DNA from 2 places in the Rhodoferax aquaticus genome. Region 2 is predicted to be linked to the other one. Evidence: riboswitches for the same ligand, from Rfam matches in the RefSeq annotation. Region 2 holds a riboswitch; the other holds the start of a gene.

Region 1 (4,093 bases), 640 kb from region 2:
AATACACCCAAGGGGGTGACAAGCTGCACATGGCGTATTGTTTCGACTTGTTGGGCTCTGCCCACAGCGCGCCGTACATCCATTCAGTGTTAGAACGGTTTGAGCAACTGGCCGGCGGAGGATGGCCATGCTGGGCATTGTCTAACCACGATGTCACCCGATTTGCAACACGCTGGGGCGGAGACACACCCAACCCTCAACTGCTGCGACTGGCTGCGGCGATGCAAATGAGTCTGCGTGGCTCGCCCTGCATCTACCAAGGGGACGAACTGGGATTGCCCGAGGCTGTGATCGCATTTGAAGATCTGCAAGACCCCTACGGCATCACGATGTGGCCCGAATTCAAAGGTCGTGACGGATGCCGCACGCCCATGCCATGGCAGGCTTCTGCCGATGACCTTGGTTTCTCTGCGGTGGATGTGGTGACCAGCAAGCCTTGGTTACCAGTGGCCCACGCGCATCAATCGTTGGCCGCTGACGTGCAAGCGCAGCAACCCGACTCCTTGTTGAACTTCTACCGGCAACTCTTGGCTTGGCGCAAGCAACAGTCACCGCTGATCAATGGCCGCCTCCAACTCTTGCCCTCACACCCGCAGGTGCTGGCATTTGTTCGCAGCGAGGGTGCGCAGCAGATCCTGTGCGTGTTCAACTTTAGCGATGCGGAAGCTACGTTTGCCTTGCCCGCAGCATGGGGTGAAGCCGCACTTCTACCCAGCAGTGGCTTGGATGGTGCGGGATTGCAAGGGCGCACTTTGGTTTGCAAGCCATGGGGTGGTGCCTTTGTCGCAGCGGTTTAATTGGGCCACTCTGGTTTTGCAAAACGCCAGCGCTTAGGCTAGTCGATGGTCCTACTACACTTGCCTACGAATGAGAGGACCCGTGTGTGAATATTCGAGAGTTGGCCAAAGCGCTTGGTTTATCGACCTCTACGGTCAGTCGTGCCTTGAACGGCTACCAAGACGTCAACGCCCAAACCCGCCAGCGTGTGCAAGACATGGCCAATGCGCTTGGGTACCGTCCTGATGCCGGAGCCCGGCGTTTGGTGCGAGGGCGGGCGGATGCCATTGGTATCGTCTATTCCGCAGCGGTAGACAACCTTGGCAATCCCCAGTTCTTGGAAATGGCCAGTGGCTTGTCTGACCGCTTGGAGCAAGACCATTTGGATCTATTGCTGGCCGTCGCTCAGCATGAAGGCGAGTGGAGCATGGTCGAGCGTTTGTTTAGAGGCGGACGAGTAGACGCCGTGATTGTCCCCAACACGTTTGTACAAGATGAGCGCGTCGAGCAACTGCTAGAAAAGGGCTACCCTTTTGTCGCCTATGGCCGAACGTCTACACATGCGGATTATTCATGGTTTGACTTTGATAACGAGCGCGGCAGTCACCTCGCAGTCAACCATCTGTTGGGCTTGGGACATCGACGCTTTGCATATGTACACGCCCCTTTGGAGCTGAATTTTGCTAGCCAGCGGCATGTGGGTTTTCTGGCGGCCTTACGTGCGGCTGGCTTGGATTGCCCCTTGTCATATCAAGTGTCAGGTGTTAACGATCGCCGAGGCGGCCTGGGCGCTGTCGCACGGCTATTGGCCTTAGAGGCGCCCCCCACCGCTATCGTTGTGGATAACAACTTGGGTGGCGTAGGCGTGATACGCGGTTTGATGGATGCTGGCATCCGCGTGGGGGCAGATGTGTCAGTGGTGGTGCACGGTGACATTCCAAGCGACACCCTGCTCCCAGGTATGCACGTCACCACGGTATCCCAAGCCACGCCCTACCAGTCTGGGCAAACGATGGGGGATATGCTGGTGAGGGTTCTCAAGCACCCGGAAGCTGGACCCTACCAAGTCTTGCGCCAGCCCGCCCTCATCATCGGAACAAGTTCCTCTCTTTGTCGTAATTAGGTGCTAGAACGTACGGGAAAGCCCCACTTCTATTTTGCTTAGATCGGCAAGCGGGCTGGTGCAGAAATTCAGATGCAGATAGAATTGCGACTTTCCGAGGAGCGTTGCAGCCCGCATTGGTTTTTCTAGGCACTGAAAAACACAGCTGGTGAGGCTCGGAAATCGCTAAGCAGCCATTGCTTGGCGCTTCCCCAACGGCGCTCACCCACGGTCTTTGTGGTGTGAGTCTTTGCACCCCTATCCGTGGCACTTAACTTATGCATGGAGCCAACATGAGTGCTGTTCTTACACCTAACGTCGATTACGTCATTGCTGACCTTTCTCTTGCCGCCTGGGGCCGCAAAGAGTTGCGTATCGCTGAAACTGAAATGCCCGGCCTGATGGCCATTCGCGAAGAGTTCGCCAAGGCCCAGCCACTTAAAGGCGCTCGCATTACCGGCTCCTTGCACATGACCATCCAAACGGGCGTGTTGATGGAAACACTGCAAGCCTTGGGTGCCCAAATCCGTTGGGCATCGTGCAATATTTTCTCCACCCAAGACCACGCAGCGGCAGCGCTGGTGGAAGCCGGCACTCCCGTGTTTGCCTACAAAGGTGAAAACCTGACGGACTACTGGGATTACACCCACCGCATTTTCGACTTTGGACCCGCTGGCTCCGAAGGCGAAGGTCCCAACATGATCTTGGATGACGGTGGTGACGCAACCTTGCTCATGCACTTGGGCAAACGCGCTGAGAAAGACCAGTCCGTGTTGAACAACCCTGGCAGCGAAGAAGAGACCTGCTTGTTTGCTGCCATCAAGGCCAAGCTCGCGGTAGACCCCACCTGGTACAGCCGCAAGAGCGCGCACATCATCGGTGTGACCGAAGAAACCACTACGGGCGTGCACCGTTTGAAGGAAATGTCTGCTGCCGGCAGTCTGATGTTCCGTGCTATCAACGTGAACGACTCTGTGACCAAGAGCAAGTTCGACAACTTGTACGGTTGCCGTGAGTCTTTGGTGGACGGTATCAAGCGTGCCACAGACGTGATGATTGCAGGCAAGGTAGCGTGCGTGGCCGGTTACGGTGACGTCGGCAAGGGCTCGGCACAAGCTTTGCGTGCTCTGAGCGCGCAAGTGTGGGTCACCGAAATCGACCCTATCAACGCGCTGCAAGCCGCCATGGAAGGCTACAAGGTCGTGACCATGGAATACGCGGCTGACAAAGCCGACATTTTCGTGACCACCACTGGCAACAAGCGCGTGATCACCCATGACCACATGAAGGCCATGAAAGACCAAGCCATCGTGTGCAACATTGGCCACTTTGACAACGAGATTGACATCGCGTCCATCGAAAAATACGAGTGGGAAGAGATCAAACCCCAGGTGGACCATGTCATTTTCCCGGACGGCAAACGCATCATCCTGTTGGCAAAAGGCCGTTTGGTGAATCTGGGTTGCGGAACCGGTCACCCCAGCTTTGTGATGAGCAACAGCTTTTGCAACCAAACCATTGCCCAAATCGAGTTGTTCACACACAGCGATTTCTATGAGCAAGGTAAGGTCTACGTCTTGCCTAAGCACTTGGATGAAAAAGTGGCGCGCTTGCATTTGAAGAAGGTTGGCGCGATGTTGACGGAGTTGACTGACGAGCAAGCTAGCTACATCGGCGTGCCTAAGCAAGGCCCTTACAAGCCTGACACCTACCGTTACTAATGCGCGCTGATCAACTTCTGGTAGTACGCGGCTTGGCGAGCACTCGCTCCCAAGCCCAGCGTTTGATTGCCGATGGCGTGCAGTGGCGTAGAACTACGATCACTGGGGAGGAATGGAAGACCGTTGTCAAAAACGGTGATGAGATTCCAAATGATGCCCCTATCCAACTTTTGGACGACTCCGAAGCACGTTATGTGTCCCGCGGCGGCCTAAAGTTGGAGGCCGCGCTCAAGCATGTGGGACTGTCTGTCACAGGAATGGCCTGCTTGGACGTGGGGCAATCTACCGGAGGTTTTACCGACTGCCTGCTGCAGCACGGCGCAGCCAGCGTCGTGGGCGTCGATGTAGGTAGTGCGCAACTGCACCCTCAACTACGCGAAGATCCTCGGGTCTTGTGCGTAGAGGGTGTAAATGCGCGTTCATTAAATGCTACTGATTTGATAGCTGCTTACGCTGACAGTACGGGCGCTGATGGTCAGTTTGAGGAAGATGA
Region 2 (4,093 bases):
CGCGACAGGCTTGAGGGTTTCACTCACGTAGCGCAAGCTGATACCAAATTGGCCAGGATCATTGCCTTTTTTAGGGGGCGTAGAGTCCAAGACGTACTGCAACTCAAGCACTGCGCCTGGCTCACTCTCATAGCGACCAACAACCGGAAGGCCCGTAGCCAGACCTGTGCCAGTCACCTCAGCCAATGTGAGTACACGCACACCGGCCCCCAGACGCCAGCTAGGCGCCATGTCGTAAAAGCCCATCAATTCCGCTGAGTTAGTAGTCAGAGCGAGTTCGGCGTCCGACGCATTGGTGGCTGTGCGTTGACGACCTAAAGTTCCTTGCACTGTGAACTTTGGTGCTACACGGTAATCCATGCCAACCTTGTACAGCAAACCAAGACCGGTCTTCACATTCCAAGTTGAGCCATCTGTGTAGCCGCCCTTGAGGATGGACTCACCGCCAAAGCCCGTGCCAGCCATACCATAGAAGCGCCAATTGGTAGTATCCGCATGCGCCAGTGCACCGCCCAGCCCCAATGCAAGGGCTAACAATTTAGTTTTCATCTATCCCCCTGAAAAAAGGGATGCATTGTTACATGGGAAAATCAGCGGAATTAGCCTCAGGCCGCGTCTTTGTAGAAATAGTTTCGATTCAGCGAACGCGTGGCAACGGGGGCAACGGCTTGGGCGATGGCGCCGATGTGGTCGGGCGTGGTGCCGCAGCAACCGCCCAGGATATTGACCAGGCCTTCGGCAGCAAACTCACGCACCAAACGGCTGGTGACATCGGGGGTTTCATCGAAGCCGGTGTCGCTCATGGGGTTAGGCAAACCGGCGTTGGGATAACAACTAATGAACGTGTCCGGTGCCACTTTGTGCAGCTCCTGAATGTAGGGGCGCATGAGCGCAGCGCCCAAAGCGCAGTTCAGCCCGATCGCCAGTGGTTGCGCGTGGCGCACGCTGTGCCAAAACGCGGTCACGGTTTGGCCACTCAAGATACGGCCGGAGGCATCGGTTACCGTACCGCTGATCAAAATAGGCAGGCGTTCACCACTGGCTTCAAAGTATTCGTCCACCGCAAACAAGGCCGCCTTGGCGTTCAAGGTGTCAAAAATGGTTTCCACCAAGATCACATCGGCGCCACCTTCGACCAAGCCTTTGGTTTGCTCGTAGTAGGCCGCGCGCAGCTCTTCAAACGTGACGTTGCGTGCGCCGGGGTCGTTCACGTCGGGGCTGATGCTGGCGGTTTTGGGCGTGGGGCCTAAGGCACCGGCCACAAAACGGGGCTTGTCGGGCGTGGAGTATTTGTCGCACGCTGCGCGCGCCAACTTGGCCGACACCACGTTCATTTCATAGGCCAACTCGCCCATGTCGTAGTCCGCTTGCGCCACGGTGGTGGCACCAAAGGTGTTGGTTTCAATCAGGTCAGCACCGGCCGCCAAGTAACGCTCGTGGATGTCACTGATCACGTCTGGCCGGGTCAGGCTCAGCAATTCGTTATTGCCCTTGATGTCCCGGTGAAAGTCTTTGAACCGGTCACCTTGGCCACCGGGCCCGGTGTAGCCTTCGCCACGGTACTGGGCTTCACCCAATTTGAAACGCTGGATCATGGTGCCCATGGCACCGTCCAAGATGGCAATGCGTTGTGCCAAGATGCCGGGCAATTGCTGGGCGCGGGTGTATGTGATGTTTTTCATGCGGGCTCACCTGGTGAATGTCAAACAAGTGAGCGCGGTTGTCCAACCCAAGCCTGGCGGGGAGTGTGGCAACACACTTCAGCCGCTGCAGCGCCCCTTGGGAGCGTGAATTTTAGTGCAGGCAATTGCTTTACGTCTTGCCAAACAAACGCTGTCACGCCAAGGTCGAAGACAATAGGCCACTTAACCACCCGCTTGCAAACCACGAGCTTGGGCTGGTTTGCGGTATGACTTTAGGCAGTTTTGGCCTTCTGCGCCCGTAGATACTGCGCAAGCAGCTACTGTTTATATAGCAATCACTTTGTCCTACGCTCAGGTTCTTCACGACGTTTTTGGCTACGCGCAGTTTCGGGGGCCCCAAGAAGCCATTGTTGAGCATGTGGGCGCAGGCGGAGACGCGCTGGTACTCATGCCCACGGGCGGTGGCAAATCCTTGTGCTACCAAATCCCGGCTATTGCCCGCCAGCAAGCCGGGCATGGGGTCACGGTGGTGATTTCGCCGCTGATTGCGCTGATGCACGACCAAGTGGGTGCACTGCATGAAGCGGGCGTGAGCGCTGCCTTTTTGAACTCCACACTGAGCAGTGATGAGGCATACCAAGTGGAGCAGCGCATGCTGCGCGGCGAGATCACGCTGCTATACGCCGCACCGGAACGGGTCACGACTCCACGCTTTTTGGCCCAGCTCGACTCCATGTTCGAGCGCGGCACGCTCAGCCTGTTTGCCATTGACGAAGCCCATTGCGTAAGCCAATGGGGACACGACTTTCGCCCTGAGTACCGCGCGCTCACGGTCTTGCATGAGCGCTACCCTGGCGTGCCGCGCATGGCGCTCACGGCCACGGCGGATGACCTGACGCGGGCCGACATTTTGGAGCGCTTGCAGCTGCAAGACGCCCGCGCCTTTGTCAGCAGCTTTGACCGGCCCAACATCCGCTACACCATCGTCGAGAAGAAAGACAGCACCCAGCAGCTCTTGCGCTTTATTGCCCGGGAGCATGAGGGTGATGCGGGCATTGTGTATTGCCAGTCCCGCCGCAAGGTCGAAGACATTGCCCAAACGCTGGTGGATGCAGGCCTGAACGCTTTGCCCTACCACGCAGGGCTGGACACCAAGATCCGACAAACGCACCAAGACCGCTTCTTGCGCGAAGAGGGCATCGTGATGGTGGCCACCATCGCGTTTGGCATGGGTATCGACAAGCCCGATGTGCGTTTTGTGGCGCATTTGGACATGCCCAAAAATATCGAAGGCTACTACCAAGAGACAGGCCGCGCCGGGCGTGATGGACTGAGCGCCCAAGCGTGGATGGCCTACGGCTTGCAAGACATGGTGAACCAGCGCCGCATGATTGACGAGAGCCCGGCCAGCGAGGAATTCAAGCAAGTCATGCGTGGCAAGCTCGATGCGCTCTTGGGCCTAGCCGAAGCGTCAGACTGCCGCCGCGTGCGCTTGTTGGCCTATTTCGGCGAGAGCAGCACGCCGTGTGGCAACTGCGACAACTGCTTGAACCCGCCTGAAGTATGGGATGGCACCGACGCCGCACGCAAGCTGTTGTCAACCATTTACCGCATTCAGCAGATGAGTGGCATCAGCTTTGGTGCAGGGCATTTGATGGACATTGTGCGGGGCAAAGTCACTGACAAAGTGACCCAGTACAACCACGCCAGCTTGAGCACCTTTGGCATCGGTGCCGACTTTAGTGAACTGCAACTGAGAGGGGTTTTACGGCAACTCATCGCGATGGGTGCGGTAACCGTAGATGCCCAAGCATTCAACACCCTGCAACTTACAGAGCAGGCCCGCGCCGTTTTGAAGGGTGAGGTTGCAGTGAGCTTACGGGAGTCGGTGTCTAGCCCGGCGGAGCGAAAGTCTAAGCGTAACCCCCGCTTGGGTGCCATTGTGAAAGCCCCGATTCAGTTGGACAGCGAGGCTTTGATGCGGTACTCAGCGCTGAAGGCCTGGCGCGCTGAGGTCGCCAAGGAGCACAACCTACCCGCTTATGTCATTTTCCATGATGCGACGCTGGCCGCTATTGCGCAGCGCTCGCCCCAATCGCTAGAAGACTTGCAAGGTATCAGCGGTATTGGGGCAAAAAAGCTGGAAGCTTATGCGCAGGAGGTGCTGCGTGTGCTCGCGCAGAGCCAGTAATCCTGCTGCCAAGCCAAGCAGGCACTGCTAAACAGTAGCTAGCTTGGACCCAGAACGCCTAGTGGCGGCGAAAGCAGCTCTCGTACGAGATAGCCGCACCCGTCATGGTGTTTTGCAAACGCTCAATCGCGCGCTGGTGGCGAGCACCATTAGGTGCAGTGCGTGCCAACTGGCTGTGCTGTTGTACTAGCGCATGCAATTTGTTGCGGCAGGCGTCTAACGCACCCGCAAAGTTCAGCGCAATATAGGCTGAATGGTC

Evidence for each region. A riboswitch is a leader RNA that binds a small molecule or an ion and turns the genes downstream of it on or off. The one in region 2 is predicted to bind S-adenosylhomocysteine.
Region 1: another riboswitch for S-adenosylhomocysteine. It lies ahead of ahcY (adenosylhomocysteinase); the one in region 2 lies ahead of EXZ61_RS21195 (homocysteine S-methyltransferase family protein).

The regions. Positions count from the first base shown of each region.
Region 1 covers NZ_CP036282.1:3,964,781-3,968,873, reverse strand. The annotation lists gene EXZ61_RS18390 (alpha-glucosidase family protein) at 1-797, shown strand, start outside; gene EXZ61_RS18385 (LacI family DNA-binding transcriptional regulator) at 884-1,900, shown strand; S-adenosyl-L-homocysteine riboswitch at 1,991-2,110, shown strand; gene ahcY (adenosylhomocysteinase) at 2,173-3,600, shown strand; gene EXZ61_RS18375 (TlyA family RNA methyltransferase) at 3,600-4,093, shown strand, end outside.
Region 2 covers NZ_CP036282.1:4,601,475-4,605,567, forward strand. The annotation lists gene EXZ61_RS21190 (hypothetical protein) at 1-549, opposite strand, end outside; gene EXZ61_RS21195 (homocysteine S-methyltransferase family protein) at 606-1,682, opposite strand; S-adenosyl-L-homocysteine riboswitch at 1,706-1,786, opposite strand; gene recQ (DNA helicase RecQ) at 1,984-3,834, shown strand; gene EXZ61_RS21205 (hypothetical protein) at 3,893-4,093, opposite strand, start outside.